Regions from separate parts of the Streptomyces sp. NPDC058955 genome, predicted to be linked through region 2. Evidence: riboswitches for the same ligand, from Rfam matches in the RefSeq annotation. Region 2 holds a riboswitch; each other region holds the start of a gene.
The links. A riboswitch is a leader RNA that binds a small molecule or an ion and turns the genes downstream of it on or off. The one in region 2 is predicted to bind cobalamin.
Positions count from the first base shown of each region.

Region 1 (7,622 bases), on a different contig from region 2:
GGGACGGTCCCCGGCCGGTCTGGAAGACCGAGTTGCGGCTCCTCACCCACCTCGGCGCGCCCGACGAGTCGAAGGCCGCCGCGCTCCGGGAGTTCGCGACCTCGCGGGCCCATGACGTGGGCCAGTTGATGACCTGGGTGCTGGTCCGGGCCCGCCTCGACGGGGAGCACCCCCTCTTCGTGGCGGACCGGCTGATCGGCACGCCCGGCATCCCCGAGCACAAGCTCCGCCAGGTCCTCGTGGGTGTCGCCGACGCCGGCCAGCCGCTGTGGCACTACGCCGTCGACGTGCGCAGCCGCGGCTGGTGGCAGCGCGCCCAGGAGGTCGCCGAGCACCCCCGTCTCTCCCCCGCCGCCCGCGCGATCGGCGTGCGGACGGCGCGCGAGCACTTCCTGATCCGCTACCCGGACCAGCTGAATCCGGCGCCCACCGAGGCCGAGCGTGCCGCGGCCCTGGACTGGATACGCCGTCACGACGGCAGCTGAGGGGTTCCCGCGGCCTCCTCACCCCTGGGGGTGGAGCGTCGCCGTCCAGTAGGCGCAGTGCGGCCCGTCACGGGCCGGGCGCCCGCCGCCGTCGCAGAAAGCTGTGGGCCCCAGGATCCGACGGACGGAGTGGTCTCGCATGTCCCTGAAATCCCCTTGGCCCCGGGCCGGACGCGCGGGCGCGGTGGGCGCCACGGCGCTGGCGCTCGTCCTCGGCCTGCCCGCGGTGGCGACGGCCGCGCCCGGCGATCTGGACCCCACCTTCGACGGCGACGGCCGGGTGGTCACCGACCTGGGCGGGTACGCGGGGGCCGAGGGCATGGTCATCCAGCCCGACGGGAAGATCGTCACCATCGGGTACAGCTACACCACGGAGACCTCCGGGGACTTCACGCTGACGCGGTACGACACCGACGGCGGTCTGGACGCGACCTTCGGCGGCGACGGCATCGTCACCACCGACTTCGTCGGCGCGAACAACGACGAGGGCCGGGGGCTGGCCCTGCAGCCGGACGGGAAGATCGTCGCGGTGGGCGGCTCCACCGACTGGGGCGGCAACGGCGCGTGGGCGGCGGCCCGTTACCTTCCCGACGGCAGCCTCGACCCGAGTTTCGGCGAGGGCGGGAAGGTCCTCACCGAGATCGACGTCGACGCGATCGAGACCGCCGAGTCGGTGGTGGTGCTGTCGGACGGCAGGATCGTCGCCGGCGGGTCGAGCAACGGCGTGTGGTCGCTGGTCCGCTGGGACTCCTCCGGCGTCCCGGACCCCGGCTTCGACGGCGACGGCCGCGTCACCACCACCTTCGGCACCGGCTGCTGCCAGGGGGTCGCCGACCTGGTGCCGCAGGCCGACGGCAGGATCGTGGCGGCGGGATACGCCGGCGGTCTGGCCCTGACCCGCTACCTCCCCGACGGCAGCCTCGACCCGAGCTTCGACGGCGACGGGAGGGTCACCACCGGGCTCGGCACCGGTGAGGGCGTGGAGCTCCAGTCCGACGGGCGGATCGTCGTCGCCGGCAAGGAGGGCAACTCCTTCCTGGTGGCGCGGTTCACCACCGGTGGCGCCCCGGACCCGAGCTTCGACGGCGACGGCCGGGTCCTCACCTCCTTCGGCCCCGAGGACGGCGGCGCGATGGACGTCGCCCTGCAGTCCGACGGCCGGATCGTCGCGGCCGGCGCCTACGGCGGCGACTTCGCCCTGGCCCGGTACAACACCGGCGGCAGTCTCGACCCGGACTTCGGCGGCGACGGGAAGGTGACCACCGACTTCGGCGGCTCCTCGGACGCCGCCGCGCGCGTGGCGCTGCAGAGCGACGGCAAGATCGTCGCCGCCGGGCTCGCCGGCACCGCGTACAGCCTCGACGGCCACCGCGGCCTGGCCCGGTACCTGGGCGGGGGCGGCATCGAGCCGCCGGCCGGCGTGGACGTGTCGGTGACGAAGACCGGGCCGGGCGCGGTCGGCATCGGCGACACCGCCACGTACACCGTGCGCGTGACGAACAACAGCACCTCGACCTCGGCGACGAGCGTGCAGCTCACCGACACCCTGACGGGCACGGCGACCATCCTCTCCGCCACCACGGACCGGGGCACCTGTACGACCGTCCCGGGCCGGGTCACCTGCGCGATCGGCACGCTCGCGCCGACCGGCGGCCCCTCCGGCTCCACCGCCACCGTGACGATCGTCGCCGAGCCCTCGCGGACCGGCACCCTCACCGACACGGCGACCGTCACCGCCGCCCAGACCGACCCCGCACCGGGCAACAACACCGCGACCCGTGCCACCACGGTGAGCAACACCCGCGGCTGCACGATCATCGGGACCAGCGGCGCCGACACCCTCAACGGCACGTACGGCGGCGACGTGATCTGCGCCCTCAGCGGCAACGACACGGTCAACGCGGGCTTCGGCAACGACACCGTCCACGCGGGACCGGGCGACGACCGGGTGGACGGCAGCTACCACAACGACACCCTCGTCGGCGGCGCGGGCGCCGACACGCTCCTCGGCAACTACGGCAACGACTCGCTGAACACGGTGGACGGGGTGGCCGGGAACGACACGGCGAACGGCGGCCTCAACACGGACACCTGCACCACGGATCCCTCCGACGTCCGGGTCAACTGCCCCTGACGGACGGCACGCGGGGCGGGTCCGCCGCGGACCCGCCCCGCACCCGCTTGCCCCGACCGGTCGCCGCTGGCGAGGATGGCCGCCATGGGCACCTCGTCCGCGCACCCCGAACCCGCCCGGCATCACGACCGCGGCACCTGGCTCGCGCACTTCACCCGCCGGATCCTCGTGGTCTGTCCGCGCTGCGGCGGCCGCGCGCTCGTCGTCCCCCGGCCGGGTCTCGCCCCGCCGGAGTACCTCGGCGGACTGCTCTTCTCCCCGCGCCGGCTGGCCTGCCCCGGGTGCGGGGCGGCGGCCGACCACCGTCCCGAACGGCGCGGCGGCGGTGTCGTCGGCGCCCGCCCTGGCGGCACCGAGGACCCCTTCTTCCGGCAGCCGCTGTGGCTCCAGACGCGCTGTGCGGGACGCGTCCTCTGGGCCTACGACGAGGAGCACGTCGACGCCCTCGCCGCGTACGTCGGCGCACACCACCGCGTGCGGCACGCCTCCCCGACGCTGTCGATGTTCGCCCGGCTGCCCGCCTGGACGAAGTCCGCCGGGAACCGGCGCGACGTGCTGGCCGGTCTGGCGACCCTGCGGTCCCTCGCCGCGCTCTCGGCTCCCGCCGACCGCTCCGACGCCGCCCACCCGCGCGGCGACCGCTCCCGGCACACCGGCAGCCTCGGCTTCTTCGGCGGCGGTCAGCGACCGGCACCGGCCCGCCCAGGTCGGATCGTCATCTAGGATTCATGGCGGCCGTGGGGCCGCGACCCGTCGCTCGGAGCGGCGGCCGCGGTACGGCCCGGCCCACCGGTCGACGAGAACGGTCCGGTCCGCGAGGTACGGGAGGCCGGCTCCCCGTCCACGAACAGAAGAACCCCAGGGAGAAGTGAGGTATGCCGGTGATCTGCGTCGGTGGCATGATCGGGATCGGCAAGACCAGCGTGGCCGAACTGCTGGCCAAGGAGCTGGGCACCGAGGTCTTCTACGAGAGCGTGGACGACAATCCGATCCTCCCGCTGTTCTACTCGGCGAGCCCCGAGGAGATCCAGGCCAAGCGCTACCCCTTCCTCCTCCAGCTGTACTTCCTGCAGACGCGGTTCGCCGCGATCAAGGAGGCGTACAAGCAGGACGACAGCGTGCTCGACCGGTCCATCTACGAGGACTGGTACTTCGCCAAGGTCAACCACGACCTGGGGCGGATCAGCTCGCTCGAGATGCAGGTGTACGAGGGGCTGCTCGACGAGATGATGCGCGAGATCGAGGGCCTGCCCTACCGCAAGGCACCCGACCTCATGGTCTACCTCAAGGCCGACTTCGAGACGGTGCTGCACCGCATCGGGCTGCGGGGGCGCGACTTCGAGCAGGACGAGAGCCTGGTCGAGTACTACCGGACGCTGTGGTCGGGCTACGACGAGTGGGTGCACCGGCACTACTCGGCCAGCGACGTCCTCGTCGTCGACATGAACAACACCGACGTGGTGAACAACCCGGACGACGCGGCCCGCGTGGCCCAGGAGGTCAAGAACGCCCTGGCGGAGGTCGCGGGTCGGCGGTGAGTCCACGCCCGCCGGGCCCTCGACGGGCGGCCGGGCGGGTCCAAGATCGCTCTGTGGTAGCTTGCCCAGGCCAGTCGTACCTCCGCACGTGCCGACGCGGTACGTGCGCGGGTCAGGGAATCCGGTGGGAATCCGGAGCTGACGCGCAGCGGTGAGGGTGACGGGCGGGACATCGGCCACTGGGCCCCCGAGGGGCCTGGGAAGGCGTTCCGTCCGGCTGACCCCGAGTCCGAAGACCTGCTGGCACCCGGGGGGCGCCGGTCGTCGTCCGGGGAGCACCGTACGACAGGCTCCGCGCATGAGCCGTGACGCAGAGGACTCCTCACCGTGCCCTTCGCACCTTCCGTCCGTTCCGCCGTGCTGCTCGTCGCCGGTGGTCTCCTCGTGGCCGGCTGCGCCGGCGGCGGTCCGGCCTCGCCGGACGCTCCGGCCGGCGGGAAGGGGGCGGACTCCGGCAACCGGCCCGTCGGCCTCGACAACTGCGGGCAGCGGGTCGAGGTCGCCCGGGCTCCCCGCCGTGCGGTCGCCCTCGACCAGGGTTCGGCCGAGATCCTGCTCTCGCTCGGCCTCGCCGACCGGATGGTGGGCACCGCCACCTGGACGGACCCCGTCCTCAAGGGCCTGGAGAAGGCGAACGCCACGGTTCCCCGGCTCGCCGAGCGGTACCCGTCCTTCGAGAAGGTGCTCGACACCGAGCCGGACTTCGTCAGCGCCTCCTTCCTCTACACGCTGGGCAAGGGCGGCGTGGCGCCGCGGGAGCGGTTCACGCAGCTGGGCGTGCCCACCTATCTCTCCCCCGCCGACTGCGTCGGCAAGGACAACAGCGGCGACGGCGACGGCGTCCGGACCGCCCCGCTGACCATGGACACCGTGTACGGCGAGGTCCGCGACCTCGCGAGGATCTTCGGCGTCCCCGAGCGCGGCGAGAAGCTCGTCGGAGAGCTCCGCGCCCGGGTGGCGAAGGCCAAGGCCGGCGCCGACTTCGGCGACGCGTCCGTCCTCTACTGGTTCTCCGACTCCCAGGGCCCGTACATGGCCGGGTGCTGCGGCGCGCCGGGGATCGTCAGCCGGGAACTCGGCGTGAAGAACGTCTTCGACGACACCAAGGAGGAGTGGCCCCAGATCAACTGGGAGACGGTCGTCGACCGCGATCCCGACGTGCTGGTGATCGCCGATCTGACCCGCAAGGCCCAGTCGGCCGAGAGCGCCGCGAAGAAGATCGAGTTCCTGGAGTCCCATCCCGTCACGCGGAACATGACGGCGGTGCGGAAGAAGCGGTACGTGATCCTCAGCGGCCAGGCCATGAACCCCACGATCCGCACCGTCGAGGGCATCGAGCAGGTGGCCGCCGCGCTGCGGACGTACGGGCTCGCCAAGTGACGCCGCCGGCGGCGAAGACCGTCCGCGCCGAGGAACGGGACGAGGCCGCCCCCGCTCCGCCGCTCCTCCGCCCGTCCCGCGCGCTCCCGCCGGTCGCCGGCGCGGTGGGGGTCCTCCTCCTGTGCGCGTCCGTGGCGCTCGCCCTCACCGTCGGTCCGGCCGACATCCGCGTCGCCGACGCCTGGTCCGTGGTCGCCTCCCACCTGGGCGGCAGCCCGTCGGGCCTGAGCCCGATCCGGGACGGCATCGTCTGGGACCTGCGGCTGCCCCGTACGCTCCTCGCCGCCGTGTGCGGTGCCGGGCTCGCGGTCTGCGGGGCGGTGATGCAGTCGCTGCTGCGCAATCCGCTCGCCGACCCGTTCGTGCTCGGTGTCTCGTCGGGCGCCTCGACCGGGGCGGTCGCCGTCGTCGTCCTCGGCGTGGGCGGCGGTGCGGTGTCCGTCGCCGGCGGCGCCTTCCTCGGCGCGCTCTGTTCCTTCGGCCTGGTCCTGCTGCTGAGCCACACCCTGGGCGGTTCGACGGACCGCGTCGTCCTGGCGGGGGTGGCGGCGATGCAGCTCTTCTCCGCGCTGACCTCGTTCGTGGTGATGACCGCCGCGGACGCCGAGACCACCCGCGGCGTCCTCTTCTGGCTGCTCGGCTCGCTCAGCGGCGCCGACTGGGCCGACGCCGGGGTGTGCGCGGCCGTGCTCGCCGTCGCGCTGCTGGTCTGCGGCGGCCACGCCCGTACGCTGGACGCCTTCGCGTTCGGCGAGGACGCGGCGGCGACGCTCGGCGTGCCGGTGGCCCGGACCCGGCTGGTCCTCCTCTCGGTCACCGCCCTGCTGACCGCCGTCCTGGTCGCCGCGGCCGGTGCGATCGGCTTCGTCGGCCTGGTCCTGCCGCACGCGGTCCGGGCGCTCGCCGGCCCCGGTCACGCCCGGCTGCTGCCCCTGACAGCGCTGGCCGGCGCGGTCTTCCTGGTGTGGGCCGACACCCTGGCCCGTACCGTCCTCGATCCCCAGGAAGTCCCGGTCGGGGTGGTGACGTCGCTGGTCGGCGTCCCCGCGTTCGTCCTCGTCCTGTACCGCACCCGGAGCACCCGATGACGGACACGCGCCCGCGCACCGACGGCGGCCCGGGGCTCCGCGCCGCGCACGTCTCCCGCACCGCCGGTGGCGCGCTGATCCTGGACGGCGTGAGCCTCGCACCGGGCCCGGGCACGCTCACCGGGCTGCTGGGCCCGAACGGCTCGGGGAAGTCCACGCTGCTCCGCGTCCTGGCGGGCGTCCTGACCCCGGACGTCGGAGTCGTCACCCTCGACGGCGACCCCCTGCGTGCCGTCCCGCGCCGCACGCTCGCCCGGCGGGTCGCCGTCGTCGAGCAGCACGCCGACACCCAGGTCGACCTCACCGTCGCCGACGCGGTACGCCTCGGGCGCGTCCCGCACCGCCGCGCGTGGTCCCCGGCGACGGCCGCCGACGAGGAGGCCGTACGCTCCGCGCTCGCCCGCACCGGTCTGACCGACCGGGCGCACCGCACCTGGCGCACCCTCTCCGGCGGCGAGCGCCAGCGCGTCCAGCTCGCCCGCGCCCTCGCCCAGGAACCGCGCGAACTGCTCCTCGACGAGCCGACGAACCACCTCGACGTCCAGCACCAGCTCGACCTGATGGCCCTGGTCGCGGACCTGCGCCTGACGTGCGTCATGGCCCTGCACGACCTCAACCTCGCGGCGATGTACTGCGACCACGTGGTCGTCCTGCGCGAGGGCCGCATCGCGGCGGCGGGCCCGGTGGCCGACGTCCTCACCGAACGCCTGATCGCGGACGTCTACGGCGTCCGGGCCGAGGTGACCCACCCCGCGCAGGACGGCCGCCCCCACATCCGCTTCCTCGGCACGTCGCCCCGGAGTGACGAGAACCCCTGACCGACGCGGCCGCCGGGACGCCTGGCACCGGCTCGGCCTCCGGCTGCCGGACGGGCTGCTGGAGCTCAAGCGGCCCGGTGGCGGACCGGTGGAACGCGTTCTCGACGGAGACGGAGACGTCGTGGAGCGATGACCACGTCCCGCTCGACAGCGTCCTCGGCATCGGCCCGTCCGACGAC
Region 1 covers NZ_JBHYKM010000001.1:31,724-39,345, forward strand. Annotated here, with positions in the region: gene ACFW1I_RS00160 (hypothetical protein) at 1-485, shown strand, start outside; gene ACFW1I_RS00165 (calcium-binding protein) at 625-2,619, shown strand; gene ACFW1I_RS00170 (hypothetical protein) at 2,704-3,342, shown strand; gene ACFW1I_RS00175 (deoxynucleoside kinase) at 3,495-4,157, shown strand; cobalamin riboswitch at 4,272-4,396, shown strand; gene ACFW1I_RS00180 (ABC transporter substrate-binding protein) at 4,485-5,537, shown strand; gene ACFW1I_RS00185 (FecCD family ABC transporter permease) at 5,642-6,625, shown strand; gene ACFW1I_RS00190 (ABC transporter ATP-binding protein) at 6,622-7,443, shown strand.
Region 1: another riboswitch for cobalamin. It lies ahead of ACFW1I_RS00180 (ABC transporter substrate-binding protein); the one in region 2 lies ahead of ACFW1I_RS13530 (energy-coupling factor ABC transporter permease).

Region 2 (7,622 bases):
TTCCGGCACTTCGACTTCGTCGAGCCGCATACGCACGGGTACCGCTGGCTCGACGTGAAGCGGTTCCGCCTCCCCGCCGCGGACGCCACCGACCGGGACCTCCTCGCCGCCCTCATCGCGCACGAGCAGTTCCGTGACGACTACGCGGGCGGCGGGGTGGACCCCGACGGCACCCGCCACGGCGCGTACTGGATCCGGCACGTCACCCCCGACGCGTACGAGCCGATCGGCCGGCAGCGGGCCACCCGCCTCCTGGAGACCTGGGCCGATCGGTACGGCACCCTCCCCGGCCCGCTCGCCGAGGCCCTGCGCCGCGAGGCGTACGACGCGCTGGCGGAGGCGGACGCAGTCCACCACCTGAACGGCCTCGGCGAGGACGAGCACCACGACTGGGCGAGCGTCCACGGCGAGTTCCACGAACTCGTCGTCGTCGACCGCCGGGCCGGGCGGCTCACCCTCCTCGTCGCGGCCGACGACTGAACCGCCCGGCCCGCCCGGTCACCTCACCCGCTCACCCCACCCGGTCCAGCAGCAGGTCCAGGTCCTCCGCCGTCCGCGGCGCCGGTACGCCCTCCGGCAGCAACCCCTGCGCCCGCAGCAGCCGACCCACCGAGACCGCCCAGGGGCGCCGCAGCCGGGCCGCGTCGAGCAGCGCGTCGTCGGCCAGCAGCTCGGCGGCCGGGCCGGTGCGCAGCCCGGCGGGGGAGAGGACGGCGGCCTCGTCCGCCCACCGCAACGCCAGATCGACGTCGTGCGTGGCCATGACCACCGTCGTGCCCGCCGCCCGCAGCCGCTCCAGGGTCTCCAGGAGCCGCTCCTGCCCGTGCGGGTCGAGCCCCGCCGTCGGCTCGTCCATGATCAGGACCCGGGGGCGCATCGCGACCGCGCCGGCGATCGCCGCCCGCTTCCGCTGCCCGTAGGACAGCAGATGCGTCGGCCGGTCCGCGAGCGCCGTGATGTCCAGCGCCTCCAGCGCCTCCGCGACCCGGAGCCGTACCTCCTCCTCCGGCAGCCCCAGGTTCATCGGCCCGAACGACACGTCCTGCGCCACCGAGGCGGCGAACAGCTGGTCGTCCGGGTCCTGCACCACCAGCTGCACCGAGGTCCGCAGCCGGGTCAGCCCCTTCCGGTCGTACGCCACCTCCTGGCCGTCCAGCAGCAGCGTCCCGTCCCCGGGGCGCAGTCCGCCGCTCAGCAGCCGCAGCAGCGTCGTCTTCCCGCCGCCGTTGCGCCCGAGCAGCGCGACCGCCCGCCCCTCGTGCACGGGGAAGGAGACCTCCGTGAGGACGGCCGGCCCGTCCTCGTACGCGAAACCCGCGCGCACCAACTCCACGACCGGGGTGGGGGTCGTCATGGCAGGAACCTTTCCAGTACGAGGGTGAGGGCGACGAGCCCCGCCAGGAGGCCGCCCGTCGCCGCGAGGAACGGGCGGGAGATCGGCGCCCCGGGCAGCAGGACCCGCAGCGTGCCGTCGTAACCCCGCCCGGCGAGCCCGGTCTGCAGCCGCTGCGCCCGGTCGAAGGCCCGCACGAACGAGGTCGCGCCGAGCCCGGCCAGCGACCGCCACACGGCCGCCCGGGTCGTCGCCCCGAGCCGCGCCGCCTGCGCCTGCCGCACCTTCGCCTGCGCGTCCAGGAGCAGGAACACGATCCGGTACATCACCAGGGCCACGTCCACCACCGGCGCCGGCACCCCGGCCCGCACCAGGCGCGGCAGCACGTCCGACACCGGCGTGGTGAAGGCGAACAGCAGCACCCCCAGCGAGGCCGACGCCGTCCGCAGCAGCAGCTCCCCGGCGTGCACCGGCCCGTCCGGGGCCCAGGCCGCGACGCCCCCGGGACCACCCACCGCGAACAGCAGCGGCACGGCGCCCGTGACGCAGAAGCCCAGCGGGATCCGGAAGGCCCGCCACAGCTGCCGCCCCGGCACCCCGGCCGGACCGAGCAGCACGGCGAGGGTGGCCGTCGCGACCAGGAGCGCCCCCGGCCACGGCGGCAGACACACCGCGCACAGGGTCAGACCGAAACCGAGGGCGGCCTTCTCCGCCGGATGGCGGCGGCGCCAGCGACTGCTGTGCGCCGCCGCGTCGATGGGCAGCATCGGCGGCTACGCGTCCGTGTCCGGGTCCGGCGCGGACGGCGCACCCTCCGCACGGGCCGCGGCCCGCTCCTCGCCCTGCCGCCGGCCGCGCCGCAGCCCGAAGTAGTAGGCGAGCACACCGGCGCCCAGGGCCGCCTGCAGCGAGAACAGCGCCGACTCGATCTCGCCGGACGGCGGCTCGTACAGCGGACTGAACCACGGCTCGTAGTCCGGCTCGATCTCCGTGATCGCCGTCTCGGCCTCCCCGTCGGCTCCGGTGAACGGCTCCTCCTTGTGGTCGCCGAGACCGAGCGCCAGCGGCAGCACGGCCAGCGCCGCCACCACCAGGAGCAGCAGACCGTTGATCTTCGCGTTCCTGCTCATCACGCCGCCGCCTCCTCGCGCCGCTTCGACTCCGGCCGGGCGAGCACGCCGAGCCGCAGCAGATCACCCTTGCTGGACTGCGTGAGCAGCCGCATCACCAGGACGGTCAGCAGCCCCTCGCTCACGGCGAGCGGAAGCTGCGTCACCGCGAAGATCCCGCCGAACTTGGCGAGCGACCCCGCCACCCCGCTGCCCGGGTCGGGGAAGGCGAGGGCCAGCTGGACGCTGGTCACGCAGTACGTCGACAGGTCGGCGACGAACGCGCCGAAGAACACGCCCACCATCAGCGGCGCTCCGAACCGCCGGAACAGCAGGTACGTCCCGTACCCCGCCCAGGGCCCGACGATCGCCATCGAGAAGGCGTTCGCCCCCAGCGTGGTCAGCCCGCCGTGGGCGAGGAGCAGCGCCTGGAAGAGCAGGGTGATGGTGCCGAGCACCGCCATGATCGGCGGCCGGAACAGGATGGCGCCGAGCCCCGTGCCGGTCGGATGGGAGCAACTCCCGGTCACCGACGGCAGTTTGAGAGCGGACAGGACGAAGGTGAAGGCGCCCGAGGCGCCGAGCAGCAGGGTGGACTCGGGGTTGGCGCGCACCTCGCGGGTGAGCGCGCGGACGCCGTGGACGACGAACGGAGCCGATGCGACGCCCCAGGCGGCCGCGTGGACGGGGGGCAGATACCCCTCGGCGATATGCATGATCGGGAGACCCTCTCCAGCACCTCGTGGATGGACAACGCGCCCTGGCCGGTCTCCTGGCTGACGGTAGTGACGTCCGACTCCGCCTTCCCACCCCACGACGGTCTCCCGCGGTGGCGCAGTGGCTTCCCCTGAGGGATGGAGCCGGACCTCCCGATCACAGTGGCGAGGGCCGCACCGGTACTGCACCGGTTTCCCGAACACCAAGGCCCTGCGACATTAGTGTGTTGACCTGCTTCATCACAATGCGGGGTCGGTCACGTGCGCTGCGGAGTCCCGGGCCGGTCCTATTGCCGGACCCCGTTGTCGGACCCCCGCACTAGCGTGGACGTGTCCAAGTGCGTTGCTGCTGCTCGGACGACAGGGGCGCCCCCGGCGGCGTGGAACCCAGCCGGAGGCGCCCCGACGGGCGGCCGTCAGACCTTGCGGTAGGCGTACGCCTCCGAGGCCGCGGCCGTCACCGCGTCGAGGTCGCCGCCCGCGCTCGCCGTCACCAGCGCGGCCACCGCGCCCTCCACGAACGGGGCGTCCACGAGCCGCGTCCCCTCCGGGAGTTCGTCGCCCTCCGCGAGGAGGGCCTTCACGGTGAGGACCGCACTGCCGAGGTCGACCAGGACGGCCACCCCGGCCCCCGCGTCGACGTCCTTCGCCGCCGCGGCGATCAGCTCGGCGCTCGTGCCGAGCCCTCCGTCCGGGCCGCCGCCCGCCGCCGCGACCGGCGCCTGGTCCCCGCCGCCGGCCAGCCCCCGGGCCAGCTCCGCCACCGCCGCCGCGACGGCCGCGCTGTGCGAGACCAGCACGATCCCGACCCTGTCCCCGCTCATCCGGCCGTCACCTCCGCGAGCGCCGCGAACAGCAGCGCCGAGGAGGTCGCCCCCGGATCCTGGTGCCCGACCGACCGCTCGCCGAGGTAGCTGGCCCGGCCCTTGCGGGCCCGCAGCGGGACGGTCGCCAGCGCGCCCTCCTCGGCGGCGCGCGCCGCCGCCGCGAACGACTCGCGCAGGGCCGCCACGGCCGGAGTCAGCGCGTCCAGCATCGTCTTGTCGCCCGGCACGGCCCCGCCGAGCTGCCCGACCGCGGCGACTCCGGCCGCCAGCGCGTCGGCGAGCCCGTCCCGGGTGACCTCCCCGGCGTCGCCGAGCGCCTTGCCCGCGCGCCGCAGCAGCGTCCCGTACAGCGGACCGGAGGCGCCGCCCACCGTGGAGATCAGCTCCCGCCCGGCGGTCACCAGGACCGCGCCCGGCGTCGCGGGCGGCTCCTTCGCCAGCGTCCCGGCCACCGCGGCGAAACCACGCTTCAGGTTGGCCCCGTGGTCCGCGTCGCCGATCGCCGCGTCCAGCTCGGTGAGCCGCCCGGCCTCCCGCTCCACCGAGGCGGCGACCGCCGCCATCCACCGCACCGCCACCTCGGCCCCGTACGTCTCGCTCATCGCCCGCTCACCGGCCCCAGCGCAGCGCGGCGGTCGCCACCGGCGCGTCCCAGAGCCGCAGCAGCTCCTCGTCCGCCGCGCACACCGTCACCGAGCAGCCGGCCATGTCGAGGGAGGTCACGTAGTTCCCGACCAGCGTCCGCGCCACCGGCACCCGCCGCGCGTCCAGGACCCGCCGCACCTCGGCGTTGAACCCGTACAGCTCCAGGAGCGGCGTCCCGCCCATCCCGTTCACCAGCAGCAGCACAGGATCGGAGGGCCGCAGGTCGTCCAGGACGGCGTCCACGGCGACCTCGGCGATCTCCCGCGCGGTCATCATCCCGCGCCGCTCCCGCCCCGGCTCGCCGTGGATGCCGACGCCCAACTCCAGCTCGCCGGGCGGCAGATCGAAGGTCGGACTGCCCTTCGCCGGCGTGCTGCAGGCGCTCAGCGCGACCCCGAACGACCGCGACCGCGCGACCACCCGCCGGGCCAGCGCCTCCACCCGCTCCAGTGGCGCGCCCTCCTCGGCCGCCGCCCCCGCCAGCTTCTCCACGAAGAGCGTCGCCCCGGTCCCGCGCCGCCCCGCCGTGTACAGGCTGTCGGTCACCGCCACGTCGTCGTCGACGAGCACCTTCGCCACCTGGATGCCCTCGTCCTCGGCGAGTTCGGCGGCCATCTCGAAGTTCAGCACGTCCCCGGTGTAGTTCTTCACCACGAACAACACCCCCGCACCACTGTCCACGGCGGCCGCGGCCCGCACCATCTGGTCCGGCACGGGCGAGGTGAACACCTCCCCGGGACAGGCCCCGTCCAGCATCCCCGGCCCCACGAACCCGGCATGCAGCGGCTCGTGCCCCGACCCACCCCCCGAGACCAGCGCCACCTTCCCCGCCACCGGCGCGTCCCTCCGCACCACCACCCGCCGCTCCACGTCCACGGTCAACTCGGGATGCGCGGCGGCGAGCCCCCGCAGGGCGTCGGCGACGACGGTCTCGGGCACGTTGATCAGCATCCTCATGGATACCTCCTGGTGAGGCTAGCAGGTAGGTGACTGAGCAGGCTTTTTGCAGGTCAGAGTGGGTGAGGTCAGTTATTGATCTTGGCGGTTGACGACGCTCGGGGGCGCTCCTGGCCGGTACTGATGCTGACCTGTTGCCGACTTTCCTGACCCTTCGTCAGGGGAGGGGTGGGATGGGTGGGATGGGTGCTCTTTGCACTCGTGCATGATGGCGCAATTATCGGCCTGGGAGGGCGGTCGCGCACCGGTGCGTCGCGGCCGCAGGTGGCCGGTCCCGTGTCGGCAGCCATCATGCGGCGCCTCGGGGCTCAGTTGCGGCCGGCTGGGTGGCGAGTGCTCGCGCGGAGACGCATGCTGCGAAACGCAGGCCACGGGTGAGCCGGCAGGTAAGAGAGTTCTTGGCCGTGGACTCCTCGGCGAGGAATCCGTTGCGGCGTCCTGGGGAAGTGATGCGCGACGGGGCTGGCGGGCGGGGCGGCGGACAAGGCGGGCAACCGGTACGAGAACTGGTGGACCGCGCTGAAGGTCGCGGACCTCCTGCGCGGAGAGGCCTCGCGAATCCGTCTTGAGCCTGCGGGGCAGGCTGGTGAAGGCATCGAGTTCCAGCTCGTGGCCAAGGGCGAAACCTGGTGCGATCAGGTGAAGGACGTGCCGTGGCGGGGGCCCTGGACGCTGCGATCCGCGGCAGCCCTCCTCAATGCCGCCGCAAGCCACCTTGCAGCCGGCAGGAAGGTGCGACTCGTTCTCTCGACCGGATCGCCCGCACTGCGCGACCTTGCCGACCGCGCGAGGGCCGCCGTGACCCTCGCCGAGTTCGAACAGATCCTTGCTGGCCCTCAAGGGGACGACTTCACGGTTCTGTGCGGAGTCTGGGCCGACGACGGCAAACCCGTAGACCGGGAGACCCTCTGGAGGTATCTCCAGTCCGTTTACGTGAAGGACTACTCACCGGAGAACCTGCGTGAGCTGGTCCACATCACCTACGAGCAGCTGTTCGTAGGGAATCCTGAAGGAATCGTCAGGCAGCTCAGCGGATACCTGGACGACAACCTCCACAAGTGGCTCACCGGTTCGGAGATCCGTAACCACTTGCTCTCTCTTGACGGAGTCCGACTCCGACTGTTGGCCGGGGACAGCAATACGCTCAATGCCCTGGCGGCCACCAAGGACGGGTTCCTGCGGCACGTGCGCGGTACGACGCCCGCCTTCGGACTGGCCGTGCGTCCTCACCTCGACCAGCTGCACGGCCGATTGGTGGCCGAGGACGGGCCGCAGATCGTGTTGTGCGAGGGACGGGCGGGCTCGGGCAAATCGACGGTCGCCGCGGATGTACTGGAACGTCTCGCAGGCGACGGGTGGCCGATCGCAGTCGTTCGCAGGGACCGCGCCGATCCGTCGGTGCGAACGGCCAGGGACCTCGGCGCCATGATGAATCTGCAGGATTCGCCCGGGATCCTGCTGCCCGGAGTCGCCGATGGGGGGCCTGGGCTCTTCGTCGTCGATCAACTGGACGCAGTCAGCCTGTACAGCGGTCGCATGGCAGATGTCTTCGAGGCCGTCGAGGATGTGCTCGCTCAACTCTCGGCAGCACCGAAAGCTCCGTACCACCAGACCTTCCTCCTGGCCGCGCTCACCGGTCTGGACCGCCTCGAAGGGGAGTCTGCCGAGAAACCGGACATGCGGCCAGCGGCCGGTCCTGGTCCACTTGCCCCCGACCAGGTGGTCAAAGTGCGCCGCGGCCGGCGCGAGAAGCGGTCGAAGTGCTCGTCGCGGTCGTACTGGTTGCCGAGGTACCCGAGGACGAGGTCCCGGGGCTGCTTGGCGAGCGCGACCGGATCCACCTCGGCGATCAGGCGATCGGCGACGGGGAAGAGCAGGCGGTGCGCCCCGGGCGTCGGTTCGAGGGCGGCCTCGCAGACGGTGGTGTGGGGGACGCGCCGCCACACGCTTTCCGTCCGGAACTTGCGGTCCTTGTCCGAGATCACGGTCGGCGTCTTTCTGCGCACGGTGTACCGGGTGATCAGTTCGGCCTGGC
Region 2 covers NZ_JBHYKM010000027.1:11,331-18,952, forward strand. Annotated here, with positions in the region: gene ACFW1I_RS13510 (hypothetical protein) at 1-480, shown strand, start outside; gene ACFW1I_RS13515 (ATP-binding cassette domain-containing protein) at 512-1,354, opposite strand; gene cbiQ (cobalt ECF transporter T component CbiQ) at 1,351-2,100, opposite strand; gene ACFW1I_RS13525 (energy-coupling factor ABC transporter substrate-binding protein) at 2,107-2,463, opposite strand; gene ACFW1I_RS13530 (energy-coupling factor ABC transporter permease) at 2,463-3,158, opposite strand; cobalamin riboswitch at 3,187-3,409, opposite strand; gene ACFW1I_RS13535 (PTS-dependent dihydroxyacetone kinase phosphotransferase subunit DhaM) at 3,575-3,982, opposite strand; gene dhaL (dihydroxyacetone kinase subunit DhaL) at 3,979-4,587, opposite strand; gene dhaK (dihydroxyacetone kinase subunit DhaK) at 4,595-5,587, opposite strand; gene ACFW1I_RS13550 (hypothetical protein) at 6,197-7,622, shown strand, end outside.

Region 3 (7,622 bases), on a different contig from region 2:
CACCGCCATCCCGCGCAAGGCCCCCGCCGCCTTCAGCGGCGCCGGCGCCTTCCGGGCCCGGTCGCGGGCGCACGGCGCGATGAGCAGGATCCGCGCCGCCCGCGAGCGGCTGGCCCGGCTCACCGACCACCCGGTCCCGCCGCCGCCCGAACCGCTGCGCTTCCGGGCGGCGCTCGACGGTGACGGAGCCGCCGTCGAGCTGACCGGCGTCCGCGTCGACGGCCGCCTCCGGCTCGACGCCCTGCGCCTCGAACCGGGCGAGCGGCTGCTCGTCACCGGCCCGAACGGCGCGGGCAAGACCACCCTCCTCCAGGTCCTGGCGGGCGAGGTCGCCCCGGACGCGGGGGCGGGGGCCCGGGCCCCCCCCGGGGGGCTTCGACCCCCGCGCAAAGCCACCCCCCACCCCCCCCCGACCGGGGGGGGGGGGGGGGGGGCCCCCGGGCGGGGGGCCGGTCCCCGGGCCCCGCCCGGGTCGGACTGCTCCGCCAGGACACTGCCTCACCCCACGACCCCCGTACGGTGGGCGAGGCATTCGGAGAGGGCCGCGAGGACGAACTGCTCGCCCTCGGGCTCTTCACGGCCCGGGATCTGACGACCCCGGTCCGACTGCTGTCGACGGGCCAGCGCCGCAAGCTGGAACTGGCCCGGCTGGTGACCGCCCCGGCCGACCTGCTCCTCCTGGACGAGCCGACCAACCACCTGGCCCCCGCCCTCGTGGAGGAGATCGAGGCCGCGCTCGCCACCTACCGGGGCACGCTGGTGATCGTCAGCCACGACCGGCGGCTGCGCTCCGGCTTCCGGGGCCGGCGCCTCGTCCTGGAGCCGGCGGCCCTGACGACGGCCCGCTAGTCGTCCTCGGATCCCTCCAGGTCGCCCTCCGTCTCCAGGAACACCTGGCGCAGCGCGGCCAGGGTCTCCGGGTCCGGCTTCTCCCACATGCCGCGCGACTCGGCCTCCAGGAGGCGCTCCGCGATGCCGTGCAGGGCCCAGGGGTTGGCCTCCTTGAGGAAGGCCTGGTTCGTCTCGTCGAGGACGTACTCCTGGGTGAGCTTGTCGTACATCCAGTCGGCGACGACCCCGGTGGTGGCGTCGTAGCCGAAGAGGTAGTCGACGGTCGCGGCCAGCTCGAAGGCGCCCTTGTAGCCGTGGCGGCGCATCGCCTCGATCCAGCGCGGGTTGACCACCCGGGCCCGGAAGACCCGGGAGGTCTCCTCCACCAGGGTCCGGGTGCGGACGGTCTCCGGGCGGGTCGAGTCGCCGATGTACGCCTCGGGGGCGGTGCCCCGCAGCGCGCGGACGGTCGCCACCATGCCGCCGTGGTACTGGAAGTAGTCGTCCGAGTCGGCGATGTCGTGCTCGCGGGTGTCGGTGTTCTTCGCCGCCACCGCGATCCGCTTGTACGCGGTCTCCATCTCGGCGCGCGCCGGGCGGCCTTCGAGCCCGCGCCCGTACGCGTACCCGCCCCACACCGTGTACACCTCGGCCAGGTCGGCGTCGGTGCGCCAGTCCCGCGAGTCGATCAGCTGGAGGATGCCGGCGCCGTAGGTGCCGGGCCGGGAGCCGAAGATGCGGGTGGTGGCGCGGCGCTCGTCGCCGTGCTCGGCGAGGTCGGCCTGGGTGTGGGCCCGGACGTAGTTCTCCGACGCGGGCTCGTCGAGCCCGGCGACCAGCCGGACGGCGTCGTCGAGGAGGCCGATGACGTGCGGGAACGCGTCCCGGAAGAAGCCCGAGATGCGCAGCGTGACGTCGACGCGCGGGCGGCCGAGCTCGGCGAGCGGGATCGGCTCCAGGCCGTTGACGCGGCGGGACGCCTCGTCCCACAGCGGCCGGACGCCGAGCAGCGCCAGCGCCTCGGCGACGTCGTCGCCGGCGGTGCGCATCGCGCTGGTGCCCCACAGGGAGAGACCGACGGAGGTGGGCCACTCGCCGTTGTCCTCGCGGTAGCGGGTCAGCAGCGAGTCGGCGAGCGCCTGGCCGGTCTCCCAGGCGAGCCGGGACGGCACGGCCTTCGGGTCGACGGAGTAGAAGTTCCGGCCGGTCGGCAGCACGTTGACCAGGCCGCGCAGCGGCGAGCCGGACGGGCCGGCCGGCACGAAGCCGCCGTTCAGCGCGTGCACGGCGTGGCCGAGTTCGTCGGTGGTGGCGGCGAGGCGCGGCACGACCTGCTCGCAGGCGAAGCGCAGGACGTCCCGGACCTCCCGGCCGTACGCGGCGGCGACCTCGGCGACCGCGTCCACCGACCAGCCGGCCGCCTCCATCGCCTCGACCAGCTCGCGGGCCTTCGCCTCCGCCTCGTCGGCGGTGGTGCGGGTCGCGGCGGACTCGTCCAGGCCGAGCGCCTCGCGCAGCCCGGGCAGCGCCTGTGTGCCGCCCCAGATCTGGCGGGCGCGGAGGATGGAGAGGACCAGGTTGACCCGGGCCTCGCCCTCCGGCGCGCCGCCCAGGACGTGCAGGCCGTCGCGGATCTGGGCGTCCTTGACCTCGCACAGCCAGCCGTCGACGTGCAGCAGGAAGTCGTCGAAGCCGTCGTCGTCGGGCCGCTCCGCCATGCCGAGGTCGTGGTCGAGCTTGGCGGCCTGGATCAGGGTCCAGATCTGGGCGCGGATCGCGGGCAGCTTCGCCGGGTCCATGGAGGAGATCTGCGCGTACTCGTCGAGCAGCTGCTCCAGGCGCGCGATGTCGCCGTACGAGTCGGCGCGGGCCATCGGCGGCACCAGGTGGTCGACGAGCGTGGCGTGGACGCGGCGCTTGGCCTGGGTGCCCTCGCCGGGGTCGTTGACGAGGAACGGGTAGACGAGCGGCAGGTCGCCGAGGGCCGCGTCGGGGCCGCAGGCGGCGGACAGGCCGGCGTTCTTGCCGGGCAGCCACTCCAGGTTGCCGTGCTTGCCCAGGTGGACCATGGCGTCGGCGCCGAAGCCGCCGTCCTCCGCGCGCGCCGCGATCCAGCGGTAGGCGGCCAGGTAGTGGTGCGACGGCGGCAGGTCGGGGTCGTGGTAGATCGCGATCGGGTTCTCGCCGAAGCCGCGCGGCGGCTGGATGAGGACGAGCAGGTTCCCGCGCCGGAGCGCCGCGAGGACGATGTCGCCCTCCGGGTTCCGGGACCGGTCGAGGAACATCTCGCCGGGCGCCGGGCCCCAGTGCTCCTCGACCCGCTCGCGCAGCTCGGCCGGCAGCTCGGCGTACCAGCGCTTGTAGTCGGCGGCCGGGATGCGGACCGGGTTCTTCGCCAGCTGCTCCTCGGTGAGCCAGTCCTGGTCGTGGCCGCCGGCCTCGATCAGGGCGTAGATCAGCTCGTCGCCGTCGCCGGAGACCAGGCCGGGCAGCTCCTCGGCCGGGCCGAAGTCGTAGCCCTCGGCGATCAGCCGGCGCAGCAGGGCGACGGCGGAGGCGGGGGTGTCGAGGCCGACGGCGTTGCCGATCCGGGAGTGCTTGGTCGGGTACGCGGAGAGGACCAGCGCCAGCTTCTTCTCGGCGTTCGGGATGTGCCGGAGGCGGGCGTGCCGGACGGCGATGCCGGCCACCCGGGCGGCGCGCTCGGCGTCGGCGACGTAGGCGGGCAGGCCGTCCTCGTCGATCTCCTTGAAGGAGAACGGGACGGTGATGAGCCGGCCGTCGAACTCCGGGACGGCGACCTGGCTGGCCGCGTCCAGCGGCGACAGGCCCTCGTCGTTCTCGTCCCAGGCGGAGCGCGAGCTCGTCAGGCACAGGGCCTGGAGCACCGGCACGTCGAGCGCGGCGAGCGCGCCCGCGTCCCACGCCTCCTCGTCCCCGCCGGCCTGCGCGGCGGCCGGCTTGGTGCCGCCCGCGGCGAGGACGGTGGTGACGATGGCGTCGGCGCCGCGCAGCACGGCGAGGAGTTCCTCCTCGGGGGCCCGCAGGGAGGCCACGTACAGCGGCAGCGCGCGGGCCCCGGCGTCCTCGATGGCGTCGCAGAGGGCGCCGACGAAGGCGGTGTTGCCGCTCATGTGGTGGGCGCGGTAGTAGAGCACGGCGACCGTCGGGCCCTCGGTGACGCGGGCCGTGCGCTCCAGCGGGCCCCAGGTGGGGGCGGGCGCCGGGGCCTCGAAGCCGTGGCCGGTGAGGAGGACGGTGTCGGCGAGGAAGCGGGCCAGCTGCTCCAGGTTGGCGGGGCCGCCGTGGGCGAGGTAGGCGTGCGCCTCGGTGGCGACGCCGACGGGCACGGTGGAGGCGGCCATCAGCTGGGCGTCGGGGGCCTGTTCGCCGCTGAGGACGACGACCGGCTTTCCGGCGGCGAGGACCGCGTCGAGGCCCTCCTGCCAGGAGCGGACGCCGCCGAGCAGGCGGACCACGACCAGCTCGACGCCGTCGAGCAGAGCGGGGAGGTCGGCCAGCGGGAGCCGGGAGGGGTTGGCGAAGCGGTACTCCACCGGCCCCCCGGCCGCGCGGGCGCTGAGCAGGTCGGTGTCGGAGTGCGACAGCAGCAGGAGCATGGCGAGGCTCAGGCCCTTCCTCGGGGTTTCCGCGCCCCGGGTGGTCGTGGTCGGCGGGGAGTTCCTGACTCACCCGTGCCGTCGCCGGCTCGGGCTCACAGTGGCGGGACCGCGCCGGATTCTCACCGGGCTTCCTCCCCGGGGTCCTGGGACCCCATGCCGATCTGCATAGTAGATCCTGGCGTCGGCGGGCCGGAGGGGGCCGGGGAGTCGGCCGGATCACACTCGGTGGCCGCCCGGTTCCCCGTGGGTATGCTCGCCGCCATGCCGCCGACCCCGCCCAGCCCGCCCGAACCGGGCGAACCTCGCATACGGGACCGTGGCGACGCGTGCCCGGGGGCGCTCCGGCTGCACGCCGCCGCCGACGGATTCCTCGCCCGACTCCGGCTCCCCGCCGGGAGACTGACGTGCCATCAGGCACTCGTCCTGGCCGACGCCGCCGAGACCCTGGGCGACGGCAGCCTCTCCGTCACCTCGCGCGGCAACGCCGAGCTGCGCGGGCTGCGCGACGGCTGCGGCGCCGCACTCGCCGCGCTCCTCGGCGACGCCGGCCTGCTGCCCTCCCCCACCCACGAACGGGTCCGGAACATCGTCGCCTCCCCCGCCGCGGGACTCGACGGACTCGGCCACGCCGACGTGCAGTTGTGGGCCCGCGCCCTGGACGCGGCGCTGTGCGCCGAACCCCGCGCGGCGGCCCTCTCCGGCCGTTTCCTCTTCGTCCTCGACGACGGCCGCGGCGACGTCGCCGGACTCGGCGGCGATGTGACCTTGATCGCAGCCCCGGACGGCGCCGCCCTCCTGGAGACCGGCTCCGGGACCTTCCGGCTGCCCGCCGCCGACGCCGTCCCCGCCGCCCTCGCCTGCGCCCTCGCCTTCCTCGACGCCGCCGCGGCCGCCGCCACCGGCGCCTGGCGCCCACGCGAACTCCCGCCCGGGCACCTCCCGGACTGGGCCGGCGCCCTCGCCCGGGCGGCGATCACCGCGGAGCCCGTACCCCCGTTCTCCTCCCCGGGGACGCCACCGCCCGCGCCCGGACCGCTCGGCGAGCACGCCCTGCACGTCCTCGCCCCGCTCGGCCGGCTCACCGCCGGCCGGCTGCGGGCGCTCGCCGACGGCGCCGCCGAGCTCCGGCTCACGCCGTGGCGCGGGGTGGTCGCCGTCGGCACCGACGGGACCCGGCTCCCCGCCCTGGAGACGGCCGGCCTGATCAGCGACCCGGCCGCCCCCGGCACCGGCGTCACCGCCTGCACCGGCCTGCCCGGCTGCGCCAAGTCCCTCGCCGACGTGCGGGCCGACGCGGCCCGCGCGCCCGGCGGCCCGCTGCCCGTGCACTACTCCGGCTGCGAGCGCCGCTGCGGCCATCCGCACGGCACCTGGATCGAGGTCACCGCCCGGGACTCCGGCACCTATCTGCTGGACGGCGCGCCCGTCCCCCGCACCGCCCTGGCCGAAGCCGTGGCGGCGGCCCGTACGAGAAAGAGCTGAGGATGTACGAGTACGAGAAAGACGGCGCCGAGATCTACCGCCGCTCCTTCGCCACGATCCGCGCCGAGGCCGACCTCGGCGCCCTGCCCGCCGACGTCGCCACCGTCGCCGTCCGCATGATCCACGCCTGCGGCATGACCGACCTCGTCCGGGACATCGCGTACTCCCCCGGCGTCGTCACCCGCGCCCGCGCCGCCCTCCAGGCCGGCGCCCCCATCCTCTGCGACGCGCAGATGGTCGCCTCCGGCGTCACCCGCAAGCGGCTGCCCGCCGACAACGACGTGCTGTGCGCGCTCTCCGACCCGGCCGTGCCCGCCCTCGCCGCCGAGCTGGGCACCACCCGCTCCGCCGCCGCCCTCGAACTGTGGCGCGACCGCCTCGAAGGCTCCGTCGTCGCCATCGGCAACGCCCCCACCGCGCTCTTCCACCTCCTGGAGATGATCGCCAAGGGCGCGCCGAAGCCCGCCGCCGTCCTCGGCATCCCCGTCGGCTTCATCGGCGCCGCCGAGTCCAAGGACGCCCTCGCCGCCAACGACCTCGGCCTCGACTACCTGGTGGTCCGCGGCCGGCGCGGCGGCAGCGCCATCACCGCCGCCGCCCTCAACGCCCTCGCGCACGAACCGGAGATCCAGCAGTGACCGTAGTGAAGGGCAAGCTGTACGGGGTCGGCCTCGGCCCCGGCGACCCGAACCTCCTCACCCTCGCCGCCGTGAAGGCCATCGCCGAGGCCGACGTCGTCGCCTACCACTCGGCCCGCCACGGCCGCTCGATAGCGCGCTCCATCGCCGCCCCCCACCTCCGCGAGGACCACGTCGAGGAGCGGCTGATGTACCCGCTCACCGTGGAGACCACCGACCACCCCGGCGGCTACCGGGGCGCCCTCGACGACTTCTACGAGGAGGCCGCGGCCCGGCTCGCCGCCCACCTCGACGCGGGCCGCACGGTCGCCGTCCTCGCCGAGGGCGACCCGCTGTTCTACGGCTCCTACCAGCACATGCACAAGCGGCTCGCGGACCGCTACGACACCACCGTCATCCCCGGCGTCACCTCCGTCAGCGCCGCCGCCGCCCGCCTCGGCGAGCCGCTGTGCGAGGCCGAGGAGGTCCTGACGATCATCCCCGGCACCCTGCCCGAGGACGAGCTGGCCGCCCGCCTCGCCGGCACCGACTCCGCCGTCGTCATGAAGCTCGGCCGCACCTTCCCCACCGTGCGGCGCGCCCTGGAGCGGGCCGGCCGGCTGGACGACGCCCGGTACGTGGAGCGCGCGTTCATGGCCGGCGAGCGCACCGACCGCCTCGCCGACGTGGACCCGTCGACGGTCCCGTACTTCTCGGTCGCCGTCCTCCCCTCCCGCATCGACCAGGCCAATCCGGTGCGCGAGCGCGGCGAGGTCACCGTCGTCGGCACCGGCCCCGCCGGCGCGCCCTGGCTCACCCCCGAGTCGCGCGGCGCGCTCGTCAACGCCGACGTCCTCGTCGGCTACACCACCTACCTCGACCGGGTGCCGGTCCTGCGCCCCGGCCAGATCCGGCACGGCTCCGACAACAAGGTGGAGTCCGAGCGGGCCGAGTTCGCCCTCGACCTGGCCCGGCGCGGGCACAAGGTCGCGGTCGTCTCCGGCGGCGACCCCGGCGTCTTCGCCATGGCCACCGCCGTCCTGGAGGTCGCCTGCGAACCGGCGTACGC
Region 3 covers NZ_JBHYKM010000007.1:115,843-123,464, forward strand. Annotated here, with positions in the region: partial or broken gene ACFW1I_RS05570 (ABC-F family ATP-binding cassette domain-containing protein) at 1-849, shown strand, start outside; gene cobN (cobaltochelatase subunit CobN) at 846-4,451, opposite strand; cobalamin riboswitch at 4,490-4,624, opposite strand; gene ACFW1I_RS05580 (cobalamin biosynthesis protein CobG) at 4,704-5,936, shown strand; gene ACFW1I_RS05585 (precorrin-8X methylmutase) at 5,939-6,574, shown strand; gene ACFW1I_RS05590 (precorrin-2 C(20)-methyltransferase) at 6,580-7,622, shown strand, end outside.
Region 3: another riboswitch for cobalamin. It lies ahead of cobN (cobaltochelatase subunit CobN); the one in region 2 lies ahead of ACFW1I_RS13530 (energy-coupling factor ABC transporter permease).